Regions from separate parts of the Devosia rhizoryzae genome, predicted to be linked through region 3. Evidence: predicted binding sites of a transcription regulator. Region 3 holds the regulator's gene; each other region holds the start of a gene.

Region 1 (4,362 bases), 1.3 Mb from region 3:
ACGCTCCGCTCCGGTTCTCGGACACCAGCCCTCTCGGCTCATCCTGACTGCAATCTGACCATCTCGTCTTTAGGCCGGATTCGGCATCCGCCGGATGAAAAGGTCTCGAATGGTCTTGTAGGGCGCGAGCAGGGCCAGGGCCATGATAAGCTTGACCAGGAAATCGCCCAGCGCCAGCGACTGCCAGAGCTCGACTTCCGGGCCGATGCCGAGCAGCGGGGCCGGGAAGGCGAGGGACGAGTCTTCCATGCCGAAGAAGCGGTCGATGCCGGCAAAGGCGGGCGCCATGGCCAGGGTGAAAAAGATCACGGTGTCGAGGGCCGAACTCACCAGCGAGGAAAACATCGGCGCATGCCACCAGGCGCCATTGCGCAGACGGTGGAAGATCGAAACGTCCAAGAGCTGAGCGACCAGGAAAGCCGCGCCAGAGGCAATGGCGATGCGCGGGGTCGCGAGCCAGATCGACAGCAGTACTGCGACGGCAAAGCCGGCGACCACGACGAGGCGCGTTTTTTGTGGACCAAAGGCGCGGTTGGTGAGGTCGGTGACGAGGAAGGCCACCGGATAGGTGAAGGCGCCCCAGGTGAGGATATCACCGAGGTTGACGCTGCCCAGGGTGAACTGGACCGGAAACTGAACGAGGACATTGGAGGCGGCAACGGTGGCCACCATGGCGGCCACGGCCACCAGGAAACGAGACAGCATGGGACTGTTCTTTCTGCAGGCCGCAGCCGGCATGAGACCGATGCGGCGTTATAATTTCAAGGTCGTCACCCTCGGGCTCGACCCCAGGGCGTTGTACTTCACCGGCGTCCGAAAAGTATAGAGCCCTCGGGTCAAGCCCGAGGGTGACGGACAGTAAGGGGGGTGGACCAAATAAAAACCGCGTGGCAGTTGGCTACCACGCGGTTCAAAACTTGGGAGAGACGGTCGCTTAGGCGTTGGCAGCCAGAGCTGCGCGGACTTCCTTCTTGATGCCGAGAGCCAGGGGGCTCAGATCGGCGTCGTCCTGCTTGACGAGGAAGGCATCGAGGCCACCGCGGTGCTCGACCGAGCGCAGGGCTGCAGCGGAAATGCGCAGCTTGACCGGGCGCTGCAGCGCTTCGGACTGAAGCGTCACATTGATGAGGTTCGGGAGAAACCGACGACGGTGACGGTTGAGAGCGTGCGAAACGGTGTTGCCCACCATAACGCCCTTGCCGGTAAGTTCGCAGCGACGTGCCATTCTTGTGAATTCCTGTTTGTGTAAAGGTCCTTCGTGGCAGGCGAACCCGCACGGGCCTCGATTGTGGTGAAATCTCGCGGGTCTTTAGGGGAAAGGGGCGCTGGCGTCAACCCGGAGCCGGGCTCAAACGGCTGCGAGCGCCTTGCGTGGCGGCGGAGGGGGCGGCACTTTGAGCTTTAACCCTGATTCGTATTCGAAGCCGAGATAGACCGTGATCCGTTCCGCGCTCCTTGCCTTTTCCCTTGCCACGCCCCTGCTCGCGGCGCCAGTCCAGGCCGCGCCGGTTGATGCCAAGGTCTCCTATGTGGTGACGGTGGGCGGGATCAATGTGGCGCTGGTGGATGTCGACTTCGACGATGACGGGCAGCGTTATGCCTTCGACGTCAAGGCGCGGGTGACGGGACTGGGCTCGGTCGTGGCCAGCGGCACGGCAACGGCCAATATCAGCGGTACTTCGGGCGGATCGAGCCTCCAGTCGGAGCGCTTCCAGCTCGAGACGCGGGCCAATGGGGAAGTGTTCAATGTCGATGTCGGCTTTTCGGGCCGCGATGTGGGTTCGTTTACCGTCAATCCGCCGGTGCTCGATGGCTATGACCGGGTGCCGCTCGAGCGCGGGCACCTGACCAATGTCGGCGATTTCCTCTCCGCCTTCGTGCTCAAGGGGGCGGCGCTCGATCGTTCTCTTTGCGATCAGAACTTCCGCATCTTTACCGGTGTCGAGCGCTTCAACATCGCCATGAGTTTTCTCGACAATGACGAAGCCACCTCGCCGCGTACCGGCTACCAGGGCCCGCTTGTCGCCTGCTCGGTGGATTACCAGCCGGTGTCTGGACATTTCGAGAGCTCGGAGATGACCAGCTATCTGGCCGACACCAGCCGCATCATCGCCTGGTATGCGCCGCTCGGCGCCTCCGGCTATTTCGTGCCCTATCGCGTCATTATCGGCACCTCGATGGGCGACATGTCCATGGTTCTGACCAGCGCCCGCAGCTGAGGGCTAAGTCCCGGAACGGGACGGTCAACGGGTTTATCGATAATTTTGGCGGGTGAAGTGCCTGCAGAAGCGCCCGAGCCCGGTTAACGGCGTGGGCGCTTTTTTGTTTTTGGCGGTAGGGGATTGGGAGGGAAGGGCTCGAGCGACGCGAAATTTACTGCTTGTTCATTGAGGTGAACGGATTTGCGGGGTGTTCTCTGCGCGCTTAGGCCCTTTAGGGTCCCTGCGTCTTATCCAGCCACCATCACTTGTGGAGAACAAAGCGGCACGGCAGGCCGATCCGCGATTCTGTCCCTGTTCGTTCTCAGTTTGCCCCAAGCGTTAAGAAGCAGGCGCTTCGATGGGAGAATGTGTTCCAGAACAGGAGCATGAAGGCACCCCCTTCCGAGCGTCGCTAAGGTGCTGCGCACCTAAGCTTTGCTTGCCTTCCCCTCTGAGGGGGAAGGTAGGGCCGGTGGGATTGGCTGGAGAGTGCCACACCCACCGTGTTCACCCTCCCCCTTGAGGGGAGGGTAGCGTAGCTTGGCCGCAGGCTTAGCGTAGCTAGGGAGGGGGTGCTTGCGATGATGGGGCCTGTCCCATTGCGGCACGTCAATCAGGTTTATTCTCAATTCAGCAGGCTGAACGCGAGGATTTGTGCCGGCCTGCGGATGAAGGCTCGAAAAAAGCGGTGAGCTTGGCTGTTAACGATCTCTCCACCTTTGGCCTTCTGAAGCCAAAATTTACCGGTCTTCAACACTGTTGAACGCAGTTTCTGGGCTGGTGGGCCCGCGCCATGGAGCCGGGTGGTGTGCTTGTGGCATTAGACATTTCCTCCCACCATATCTCGTAGGGAACAAAGCCGCATTGGGTGATTCTCGCCGATTCGATGCCGGTTCGTTCCCATCTCGTTCCGGCGGTTAATGGCGGGGAGCAAGCGTGGCAACTTTGTCCCTTTGCGGGACATTGCGCTGGCGGTACTCGCAAGTGGCGCATGGACCGCTTACATAGGGGCGCAATGAGTTTCGCACCTTCCCATTCGGTCAAGGCCATTCTGGGGCCGACCAATACTGGCAAGACCTATTTCGCCATCGAGCGGATGCTGGCCCATCCCACCGGGATGATCGGCCTGCCGCTGCGCCTTTTGGCGCGCGAGGTCTATCAGCGCGTCGTAGAGCGGGTGGGCGAGCAGGCGGTGGCGCTGATCACCGGCGAAGAGCGCATCGTGCCCGCCAAGCCGCGCTACTGGGTGGCGACGGTGGAAGCGATGCCCATGGACATTCATGTCGATTGCGTTGCCATCGACGAAATCCAGACGGCGATCGACTTCTATCGCGGGCATATCTTTACCGACCGGATCCTCAAGGCGCGCGGCTTTCATGAGACGCTGTTGCTGGGCTCGGGCACCATGGCCAATGTGGTCAGAAAGCTCGTGCCGCATGTCGAGATCATCGACCGGCCACGGTTTTCGCAGCTGACCTATGCGGGGTCGAAGAAGATTTCGCGGCAGCCGCCGCGCTCCGCCATCGTCGCCTTTTCGGCACGGCAGGTCTATGCCATTGCCGAGCTGATCCGGCGCGAGCGGGGCGGGGCAGCGGTGGTAATGGGCGCGCTGTCGCCGCGTACGCGCAATGCCCAGGTCGAGCTTTACCAGAATGGCGATGTCGATTTTCTGGTGGCGACCGATGCCATCGGCATGGGACTCAACCTCGACATCCACCATGTGGCCTTTGCCGACGATACGAAATTCGACGGCCATCAGTCGCGGCCGCTGACGCCATCGGAGCTCGGGCAGATTGCCGGGCGGGCGGGGCGGCACAAGCATAATGGCACGTTTGGGGTGACCGGCGGCACCGAGGGGTTCGACGAAGAACTCGTGGTGCAGCTCGAAACGCATGACTTCGAGCCGATTAAGGTCGTGCAATGGCGCAACAGCGTGCTCGACTTTTCCTCGATCGAGCGGCTGCGCGGGTCGCTGGAAGCGGCGCCGGATGATCGGACGCTGACGCGGGTGCCGGTGGCTAAGGACCAGCATGCGCTTGAATTCGTCGCCCGCAACGAGGGCGCGGCGCTAGCGCGCGGGCATGAAGCGGTCAAGCTCTTGTGGGAATGCTGCCAGATCCCCGACTACCAGGGAATTTCGCCGGCTGCGCATGGCGAGATC
Region 2 (4,362 bases), 300 kb from region 3:
TGAATCTCGCTTCGTCCGGCCTATGTCCCAGTAGACCTCATCCTGAGCGCGTCGAAGGACGAGGTCGTGGCAGGATCCGGGCGCTCGACCTCGTGGGTCGACAAGCTCACCATGAGGTCTCCCCGAGACACTCCTGTCTCCCCGGCCATCCTAAACAAAAACCCCCGCCGAAGCGGGGGAGGATGCATGGGATCGTAGGAGGCTTATTCGTCGCTGCTGTCTTCGCCACCAGCAACCAGCAACACTTCGCCGAGGAGGCCCGAGCTTTCGCGCACGCCTTGTTCGATCGTGGCTGCGATCTCCGGATTGTCCTTGAGGAACTGGCGGGAGTTTTCACGCCCCTGCCCCAGGCGCTGCGAATCCCAGGAGAACCACGCCCCCGACTTCTCGACGATCCCGGATTTGACACCCAGATCGAGCAATTCGCCGGTCTTGGAAATGCCTTCGCCATACATAATGTCGAATTCAACCTGGCGGAATGGCGGGGCAAGCTTGTTCTTGACCACCTTGACGCGGGTCTGGTTGCCGACGATTTCCTCGCGGTCCTTGAGCGCGCCGATGCGGCGGATGTCGAGACGCACCGAGGCGTAGAACTTGAGCGCATTGCCGCCGGTCGTCGTTTCGGGCGAGCCATACATCACGCCGATCTTCATGCGGATCTGGTTGATGAAGATGACGAGGCACTTGGACTTCGAAATCGAGGAAGTCAGCTTGCGCATCGCCTGGCTCATGAGGCGCGCCTGAAGGCCGGGCAGCGCATCACCCATTTCGCCTTCAAGTTCGGCGCGCGGGGTGAGCGCCGCCACCGAGTCGACGACGAGCACGTCGATGGCGCCGGAGCGCACCAGCGTGTCGGTGATTTCAAGCGCCTGTTCGCCAGCATCCGGCTGGGAGATCAGGAGGTCATCAACATTAACGCCCAGCTTGCGGGCATAGATCGGGTCGAGCGCGTGCTCGGCGTCCACAAAGGCGCAGATGCCGCCAGCCTTCTGGGCTTCCGCAATCACGTGGAGCGCCAGCGTGGTCTTGCCCGACGATTCTGGCCCAAAAATCTCAACGATACGGCCCTTGGGAAGGCCGCCGATGCCGAGGGCAATGTCGAGACCAAGCGAGCCGGTCGAGATCGATTCCACCTCAATTGAAGAGGCTTCGCCAAGGCGCATGATCGAGCCCTTGCCGAAATTGCGCTCGATCTGGCTGAGTGCCGCCGAAAGAGCCTTGTCCTTATCCATCGATCCACCTTCAACAACGCGAAGCGGCGAAGCTGCCATAATGCTCTCTCCTTATTCACGCTCTCGATGGCTTTTGCAACGAGATGACCAGCGCGGCTTATGTGCAATGTCTGTGCTGTATTTGTTCTCATTTTGTTTCGCCTTCGTCAAGAGGAATTCTGTGCTCGCTGGTCAAACTTTGGACAGCAATTGTCGGCGATTCGACGCCATCAACGCGCCTTATCAAAAGTATGATTTTTAGCTGGACAGCATTGCTGCCAATGCGCTTTATGCGGGGCAAAGCCAGCGCCAACCGAGGACCCTCAAGTGCACCTGATCCAGTTTACCGACGAGGCCGGCAATCGTGCCGTAGCGGTCACGCAAGATGGCGAAACGCGTGTCGTCACCGGCGTAAGCTCGGTCTATGATCTGGCGCAGGCAGCCATTTCCGGTACCAACACGCTGGCCGAGATCGTCGCCGACCGCGGCCTCGGGGCCAGCGTCGACAAGGCGGCCCTCCTTGCCGAGGGCCGGCTGCTCTCGCCCATCGATCATCCCGATCCGGCGCACCTCCACGTCACCGGCACCGGCCTCACTCATCTTGGCTCCGCCGCGACGCGCGACGCCATGCACAAGACCGATAAGCCCGCGACCGAACTCACCGACAGCATGAAGATGTTCCGCATGGGCCTAGAAGGCGGCAAGCCAGCGGCCGGCGAAACCGGCGTGCAGCCCGAATGGTTCTACAAGGGCAACGGCCACATCGTCGCCCGCCCTGGACACCCCATCCCCTCGCCCGCCTTTGCGCTCGACGCCGGCGAAGAGCCGGAAATCGCCGGCATCTACCTCATCGACGCCAATGGCAAGCCGCGCCGCCTCGGCTTCGCGCTGGCTAATGAGTTTTCCGACCACGTCACCGAGCGCGTCAACTATCTCTTCCTCGCTCATTCAAAGCTACGCGCCTGCTCCTTCGGTCCGGAACTGCGCGTCGGCGATCTGCCGCGCCACATCGAGGGCATGTCGCGCATCCGCCGCGGCGGGGAAGTGCTTTGGGAAAAGCCGTTCCTCTCCGGCGAGGACAATATGAGCCACACCATCGCCAATCTCGAATACCACCACTTCAAATACGACCTCTTCTGCCAGCCCGGCGACGTGCATGTGCACTGCTTCGGCACCGCGACGCTGAGCTTTGCCGATGGCATCTCGACCAAGGCTGACGACGTCTTCGAGATCGAGGAAACCCAGTTCGGCCTGCCGCTGCGCAATCCGGTCCGGATCGATGCCGAAAAGCCTGTCGTGATCAGCGGGCTCTACTAAAGGACAAAGGGTCGCGAAAGCGGCCCTTTTCTTTGCGCGCTAGTTGAGGTCGAGCGCGTAAGCCTTGAGCACGTCTAGCGGAACATGGCCGAGCACGGCCTGGTTGGTGGCCCGCAGGTAAACCCGCGGCGCCTTGCCGGCCTCATGCGCCTGCGCCCACCGCATCGCCACGAGGCACCAGCGATTGCCCGCAACCAGCCCCGGAAAGCCGAATTCGGGGCGCGGCGTCGAAAGGTCGTTGCCGACGCTCTTTGAAAAGTCGAGAAACACGGCCGTCGCCTCGATGCAGACCAGGTGCACCGCCGCGCTGTCCGGCCCTGCCGCGCAATAGCCGGTGCGGAAGAACCCGGTCAGCGGATCGGTCGAGCAGGGCTGCAGTGGCTCGCCCAGCACATTGCGCTCGTTCGAGCCCTCAAAGCGCGGATGCGCGGTCACCCTAGTGCTCCTTGTCCTGCCGCTGCAGCACTTCCTTGACCTTGGAGTTGATCTGGTCGAGCGAATAGGGCTTGGGCAGGAAATCGACGCTCTGGTCGTCCTCGATGTCGCGGCGCACGCTTTCCTCGGCATAGCCGGAAACGAAGATGATCTTGAGATTGGTCATCTTGCCGCGGATGGCCTTCAGCATGGTCGGCCCGTCCATTTCCGGCATCACCACGTCGGAGATGATGAGGTCAACCTTGTAGTCGAGGTCCTCGAGCACAAAGAGCGCGTCCTCCCCGCTATCGGCCTCGAACACTTCATAGCCGGTCGCCTTGAGCGCCCGCGCCGAAAAGGCTCGCACGCTTTCCTCGTCCTCGACCAGGAGAATGCGTTCATGGCCGGTAAGGTCCTTGACCGGCGCCGCGGCTGCCAACGCCTTGGCGTTGACCTCTTCGGCGGTCGGCACATGGCGCGGCAGAAAGATCTTGAAGGTCGTGCCGACGCCGACGGTCGAGACCGGGTAGATGAAGCCCTCGGTCTGCTTGACGATACCGTAGACCGTCGAAAGCCCAAGGCCCGTGCCTTTGCCGAGTTCCTTAGTGGTGAAGAAGGGCTCGAAAATCTTCTGGATGATTTCCGGGCTCATGCCGGTGCCGGTGTCTTCCACATCGATCAGCACGTAATCGGCCGGCACCATGCCCTCGAACTTCATGCCTGCAGCTTCGCTTTCGGTGACATTGGCCGTGCGGATCAGGATCGAGCCGCCATTGGGCATGGCGTCGCGCGCATTGACCACGAGGTTGATGATCACCTGTTCGAGCTGCACGACGTCGGCGCGCACCGGCCAGATATTGCGGCCATGTTCGACGGAAAGCGTGTTCTTCTCGCCGATCATGCGCTTCAATAGCACTGTCAGGTCGTCGACGATCAGCGGCAGTTCCAGCACCTGCGGGCGCAGCGTTTGCCGGCGCGAAAAGGCCAGCAGCTGCCGGGTCAGGCCCGCCGCGCGATTGGCATTCTGCTTGATCTGCATCAGCTCGTTGAAGGACGGATCGCCCGGCTTGTGCTTCAAAAGCAGCAGGTCCGAAAAGCCGATGATGGCGGTCAGCAGATTGTTGAAGTCATGCGCTACGCCGCCGGCAAGCTGCCCCACCGCCTGCATCTTCTGCGATTGCGCAAACTGCGCCTCGAGCTTGCGCTGGTCGGTCATGTCGAGGGCGTAGACATTGATCTGCTCCGGCGAACCGGCGCTGGTCTCGGACGCCGAAATATAAAGCCGCACCGCATGGTCGCCCTCGACGCTCAGCACCGCATCGACCGGCTCGACCTCAGAGCGCTGCGCCGAAGCATCGGCCAGCGCGCGCTTGAGCCGCTCATGGCTCGCCTCGCCGATCAGCTCGTGGATCGGCCGCAT
Region 3 (4,362 bases):
CAGTTCCATTTCAGAACGCCAGGTGAGTAACCCTGCCGAGTTGCTGGGTCAATATGTTTCAGAATGATCGGTTTGAAATGGCGCGGCCACGGCTTTATGTGCGGGACGAGGTGATCGACAAGGCGATGGAGCTCTTCTGGCGACAGGGCTATGAGGGCGCGCATTTGCAGGCGCTGGTCGAGCATACGGGGCTCAACCGCTTCAGCCTCTACAAGGAATTCGGCGGCAAGGCGGGCCTCTACGAGGCGGCGCTGGAGCGGTTCTTGGGATTATTGCTGGCGCAATATCGGCAGGTGCTGACGCAGGCGCCGCTTGGGCTCGAAAATATCGAGGCGGTGCTGAAGAGCCTGCAATATGGCAGCCAGTATTATGGGTGCTTCATGCTCAACACCTTGACGCAGAAGGATACCGTGCCGCCGGGGGCGTTCGAGAAGGCCGTGGCGGCATCGGAGGAAATTGAGGCGCTTTACCATGGCAATCTGGTCAGCGCCGCAGCGCGCGGGCAGGTGAATGCCGGTGCGAGCCTGTCGGGCTTGGGCAAGATGCTGCAGACGCTCGACCAGGGGCTGCATATCCAGGGCCTGGCCGGCACCAGCGATGCACAAAAGGATCGCGTCATCGCGGCGGCAATGACCTTGCTCCGGGCGACTTAGGCGCTTTCGCTTTCCATAAGGCTTTCCTGCTCGCCTTCCAGCGCCTTCTGCTGCGCCGGAAAGAGGCCGAAGCGGGCAGCGACGTCGGGCGCGTAACGCAGGAGGTCGGGCCGGAGCTTGATCAAAGCCAAGTCCTTCGATTTGGCTTCCAGCATGACGTCGAACTCCAGGCCTTTGGCGATGCGCATGAAGGAAATGAACTCGAAGGGCTGCACGAAATCGGCGTGGCCGGTCCAGACGGGAGCGACGATCACCGTCTCGGCCTTGCCGGTCTTGCGGTTCTTGCGCGCCAGCTGGCGCAGCTCGGTGCGGGGTGAGGAAAAATGAACTTTCGGGCGCACCTCCGAAGGCCAAGTCGCCAGCATGCTGGAGAGCGCGTCGCGCAGATCGAGGCCCTCGGGGTTGAGGCACCAGAAATGCTGATGATCGAAGATCAGCCTTACGCCAGTGTGTTCGTGGACATAGAGCGTGTCGGCACAGGAAAAGCGCAGGTCGTCGTTTTCAAGCACGAGGCGGCGGCGCACCGGCTCGGGGAGGGTGGGCCAGGTCTCGACCCAGCGCTGCCGGGCCGCGATCTTGTCATCATAGACGCCGCCGACATGGACCACCATGACCGCTTCTGGTCCAAGGCCCATAAGGTCGAGCATTTCAGCCTGGCTCGTGAGGTCCCAGATGCTTTTGCGCACCAGTTCCGGGTCGGGGCTGTTGAGGACGATGAACTGGCTGGGGTGAAAGGAGAGCCGCAGGCCAAGCTCGCGCGCCCGCTTGCCGATGATTGCGAGATCTCCTGCGCAGTCCTGCACCATCGAGTGGAACTGCGGCATGTCGGGGTGGGTGGCATAAGGCGCAAGGTCAGAAGACATGCGGTACATGCTGATCTGGTGCTTCACCAGATAGTCGAAGATATCCGAGAGATACCCCAGCGAGACACGAAGATGGGGGTTGGATTGCGAGCGACGCGCGTCGTTGCTTTTGAGCGCAGGGTTGCCCAGCACCTTGACGGGAAAGCCGAGCTTGAGGAGATTGGACATTCACATTGCCTCCGAGGAGGGAATGCACGACTCTTTACGCCGTTCCGAAATGATAGAGCCGGGCGAACCCGGCTCGAAGCATTCTAGTACTTGCGCAGAAGGCCAATGAGACGGCCCTGAACCTTGACGCGATCAGGCGGGAAGATGCGGGTCTCGTAGGCGGGGTTGGCCGCTTCCAGCGCCACGGTATTGCCCTTGCGGCGCAGGCGCTTAAGCGTTGCTTCCTCGTCGTCGACCAGGGCGACGACGATCTCGCCGGTGCCGGCCGTGTCCTGGCGCTTGATGACTACGGTGTCGCCATCGAAGATGCCGGCTTCGATCATCGAGTCGCCGCGCACTTCGAGCGCATAGTGGTCACCGGCACCCAGCATTTCCGGCGGGACCTGGATGGTGTGGGTGTGCTGTTCGATCGCAGAGATCGGCGTACCCGCCGCGATCCGGCCCATGACCGGGATCGAGACGGGGCGGGCATATTCTTCTGCCGCAACGCCGCGGGCCGGCGACGTGCTGAGCTTGCCCAAGCTGCCTTCGATCACCGACGGCTCGAAGCGCGCCTTGCGGCCACCGAGCGAGGGGTTCATTGAATCGGGAAGCTTCACCACTTCCAGGGCGCGGGCGCGGTTCGGCAGGCGGCGGATGAAGCCGCGTTCTTCAAGCGCCGTGATCAGCCGGTGAATGCCGGATTTGGACGCCAGATCCAGCGCGTCTTTCATTTCGTCAAAGGATGGGGGGATGCCGCTTTCCTTCATCCGTTCATGGATGAACATGAGCAACTCGTGTTGTTTGCGCGTCAGCATCGGCCCGGCATCCTAGAATCGGAACATAGACAGAACGGTTATAATCGTTCCATTTATGTTCTGCAATGCCACAAATAAAACACGGGTCAGAATGCGTCGATCGACAGGGCTTCGACTATCGCGCCGGCCCCTTGACCGGAGTCATGCTCTGGCTGGGTGATCAGCATGTCGGCCTTGGACAGCGACGAGGTGTGGCCACTGTCGGTCTGCGCGATTGGGAGAAGGGTGGGGCCGCTTGTAGAGTGGACCAGCTGCGCGCGCATGAAGTGGCGGCGGGCGGTGTTTGGCGGGGTCGGTGCGGCGAGCGGCAGATGCCAGTGCGGCGGTTCGGCATAGCCGAGCCAGGCGCGCAGTGCCGGCTTGATGAAGACGATGGCGGTGACCAGCGCCGAGACGGGATTGCCAGGCAGGCCGAAGACCAGGGTCTTGCCGCGCATGCCGAACATCAGGGGTTTTCCCGGGCGCATGTTGATGCGCCAGAAATCGAGCGAGACGCCGAGGTCTTTGAGCACATCCTGAACGAGGTCATGTTCGCCGACCGAAGCGCCGCCGGTGGTGATCAACACATCCGGTTCGCTTGCAAAGGCCTCCGCAAGACGGGTGCGGAGCAGGTCGATGTCGTCGCCGATGATGCCGTGATCGGTGATGGTCTCGGCATAGGGCTTCAGCAGCGCGGCAAGGGCGAAGCTGTTGGAGCCGACGATCTGGTCGGGCCCGAGCGGTGTGCCTGGCACGACAAGCTCATTACCGGTGGCAACGAGACCGATGCGGGGACGCCTGGCGACGGTGAGTTCTGCGTGGTTTGCCGCTGCTGCCACGGCGATATGCATCGGTGTCAGCAGCGTGCCGGGCTCCAAAAGCGCCTGACCCGTAGCGAAATCGTTACCCTTCGGCCGAATGCTGTGGCCAAGCCGGGCAGGGGCGGTGAAGCGGACGAAATCGCTATCGCGCTGCGCTTCTTCCTGCATGATTACCGTGTCGGCGCCGGAGGGAAGGGGCGCGCCGGTGAAGATGCGGACGGCTTCGCCGGCAGACACCGTGCCGTCGAATGCGGTTCCAGCCTGGGACATGCCGATGACTCTAAGCGCGTGTCCCTCGACCACGTCGGCGGCGCGCATGGCGTAGCCGTCCATGGCGCTAGCGTTGAATGGTGGCTGATCGTGCGTGGCGATTAGCGCAGAGGTCAGAACGCGGCCGAGGGCGTCCGTCAGCGGCGTGGTTTCGGGGGTGACCGCAGGCACGCGGGCAAGAATGGCTTTCAGCGCCTCGTCGACGGGCAGGAGGGTCATGGCGCGCGCATGAAGTCGCCGGACTTGCCGCCGGATTTTTCGACGAGCCGCAGGTCGGTGATGGTCATGCCACGATCCACGGCCTTGCCCATGTCATAGAGCGTCAGCGCCGCGACCGAGGCTGCCGTGAGCGCTTCCATCTCGACGCCGGTCTGGCCGTTGGTTTCGGCGGTGGCGACGATGTGTAGGCCCGATCGTTCGTCCAGCGGATCGATGTCGACGGTGACTTTGGTCAGTGCCAGCGGGTGGCAGAGGGGGATCAGGTCGGATGTGCGTTTGGAGGCCATGATGCCGGCAATGCGTGCCGTGGCGATTGCATCGCCCTTCTTGAGACGGTCTTCGACAAAGGCATCGACCGTCGCGGGGAGGGCGAGGATCGTGGCCTCGGCGACGGCGCGGCGGCGGGTAACGGCCTTGTCGCCAACATCGACCATCTGCGCGCGGCCCTGCGCATCGACATGTGTCAGGCGGTCGCTCATCCGCGGACGGTCTCGGGCTGGCCCATCAGCAGGGCGCGGGTGGCAGCGACAACATCGTCCTGCCGCATCAGCGACTCGCCGACAAGGAAGGTGCCGACGCCGCAGCGTTGTTC

What was found. Region 3 encodes LexA, which represses DNA repair genes until DNA is damaged. Its sites were predicted from a motif close to TGTTCNNNNTGTGTTCNG; they were not measured.
Region 1: JI748_RS17145 (helicase-related protein) is a predicted target of LexA. The motif match lies at 3,097-3,114, and genes of this name have one in related genera.
Region 2: recA (recombinase RecA) is a predicted target of LexA. The motif match lies at 1,355-1,372, and genes of this name have one in related genera.

Annotation. Positions count from the first base shown of each region.
Region 1 covers NZ_CP068046.1:3,481,641-3,486,002, forward strand. Annotated here, with positions in the region: gene JI748_RS17130 (queuosine precursor transporter) at 70-705, opposite strand; gene rpmB (50S ribosomal protein L28) at 935-1,225, opposite strand; gene JI748_RS17140 (DUF3108 domain-containing protein) at 1,437-2,219, shown strand; gene JI748_RS17145 (helicase-related protein) at 3,217-4,362, shown strand, end outside.
Region 2 covers NZ_CP068046.1:929,901-934,262, reverse strand. Annotated here, with positions in the region: gene recA (recombinase RecA) at 204-1,271, opposite strand; gene araD1 (AraD1 family protein) at 1,539-2,528, shown strand; gene JI748_RS04600 (DUF2237 family protein) at 2,568-2,963, opposite strand; gene cckA (cell cycle histidine kinase CckA) at 2,965-4,362, opposite strand, start outside.
Region 3 covers NZ_CP068046.1:1,226,072-1,230,433, forward strand. Annotated here, with positions in the region: gene JI748_RS06140 (TetR/AcrR family transcriptional regulator) at 54-653, shown strand; gene uvsE (UV DNA damage repair endonuclease UvsE) at 650-1,684, opposite strand; gene lexA (transcriptional repressor LexA) at 1,768-2,481, opposite strand; gene JI748_RS06155 (molybdopterin molybdotransferase MoeA) at 2,568-3,770, opposite strand; gene moaC (cyclic pyranopterin monophosphate synthase MoaC) at 3,767-4,249, opposite strand; gene trpC (indole-3-glycerol phosphate synthase TrpC) at 4,246-4,362, opposite strand, start outside.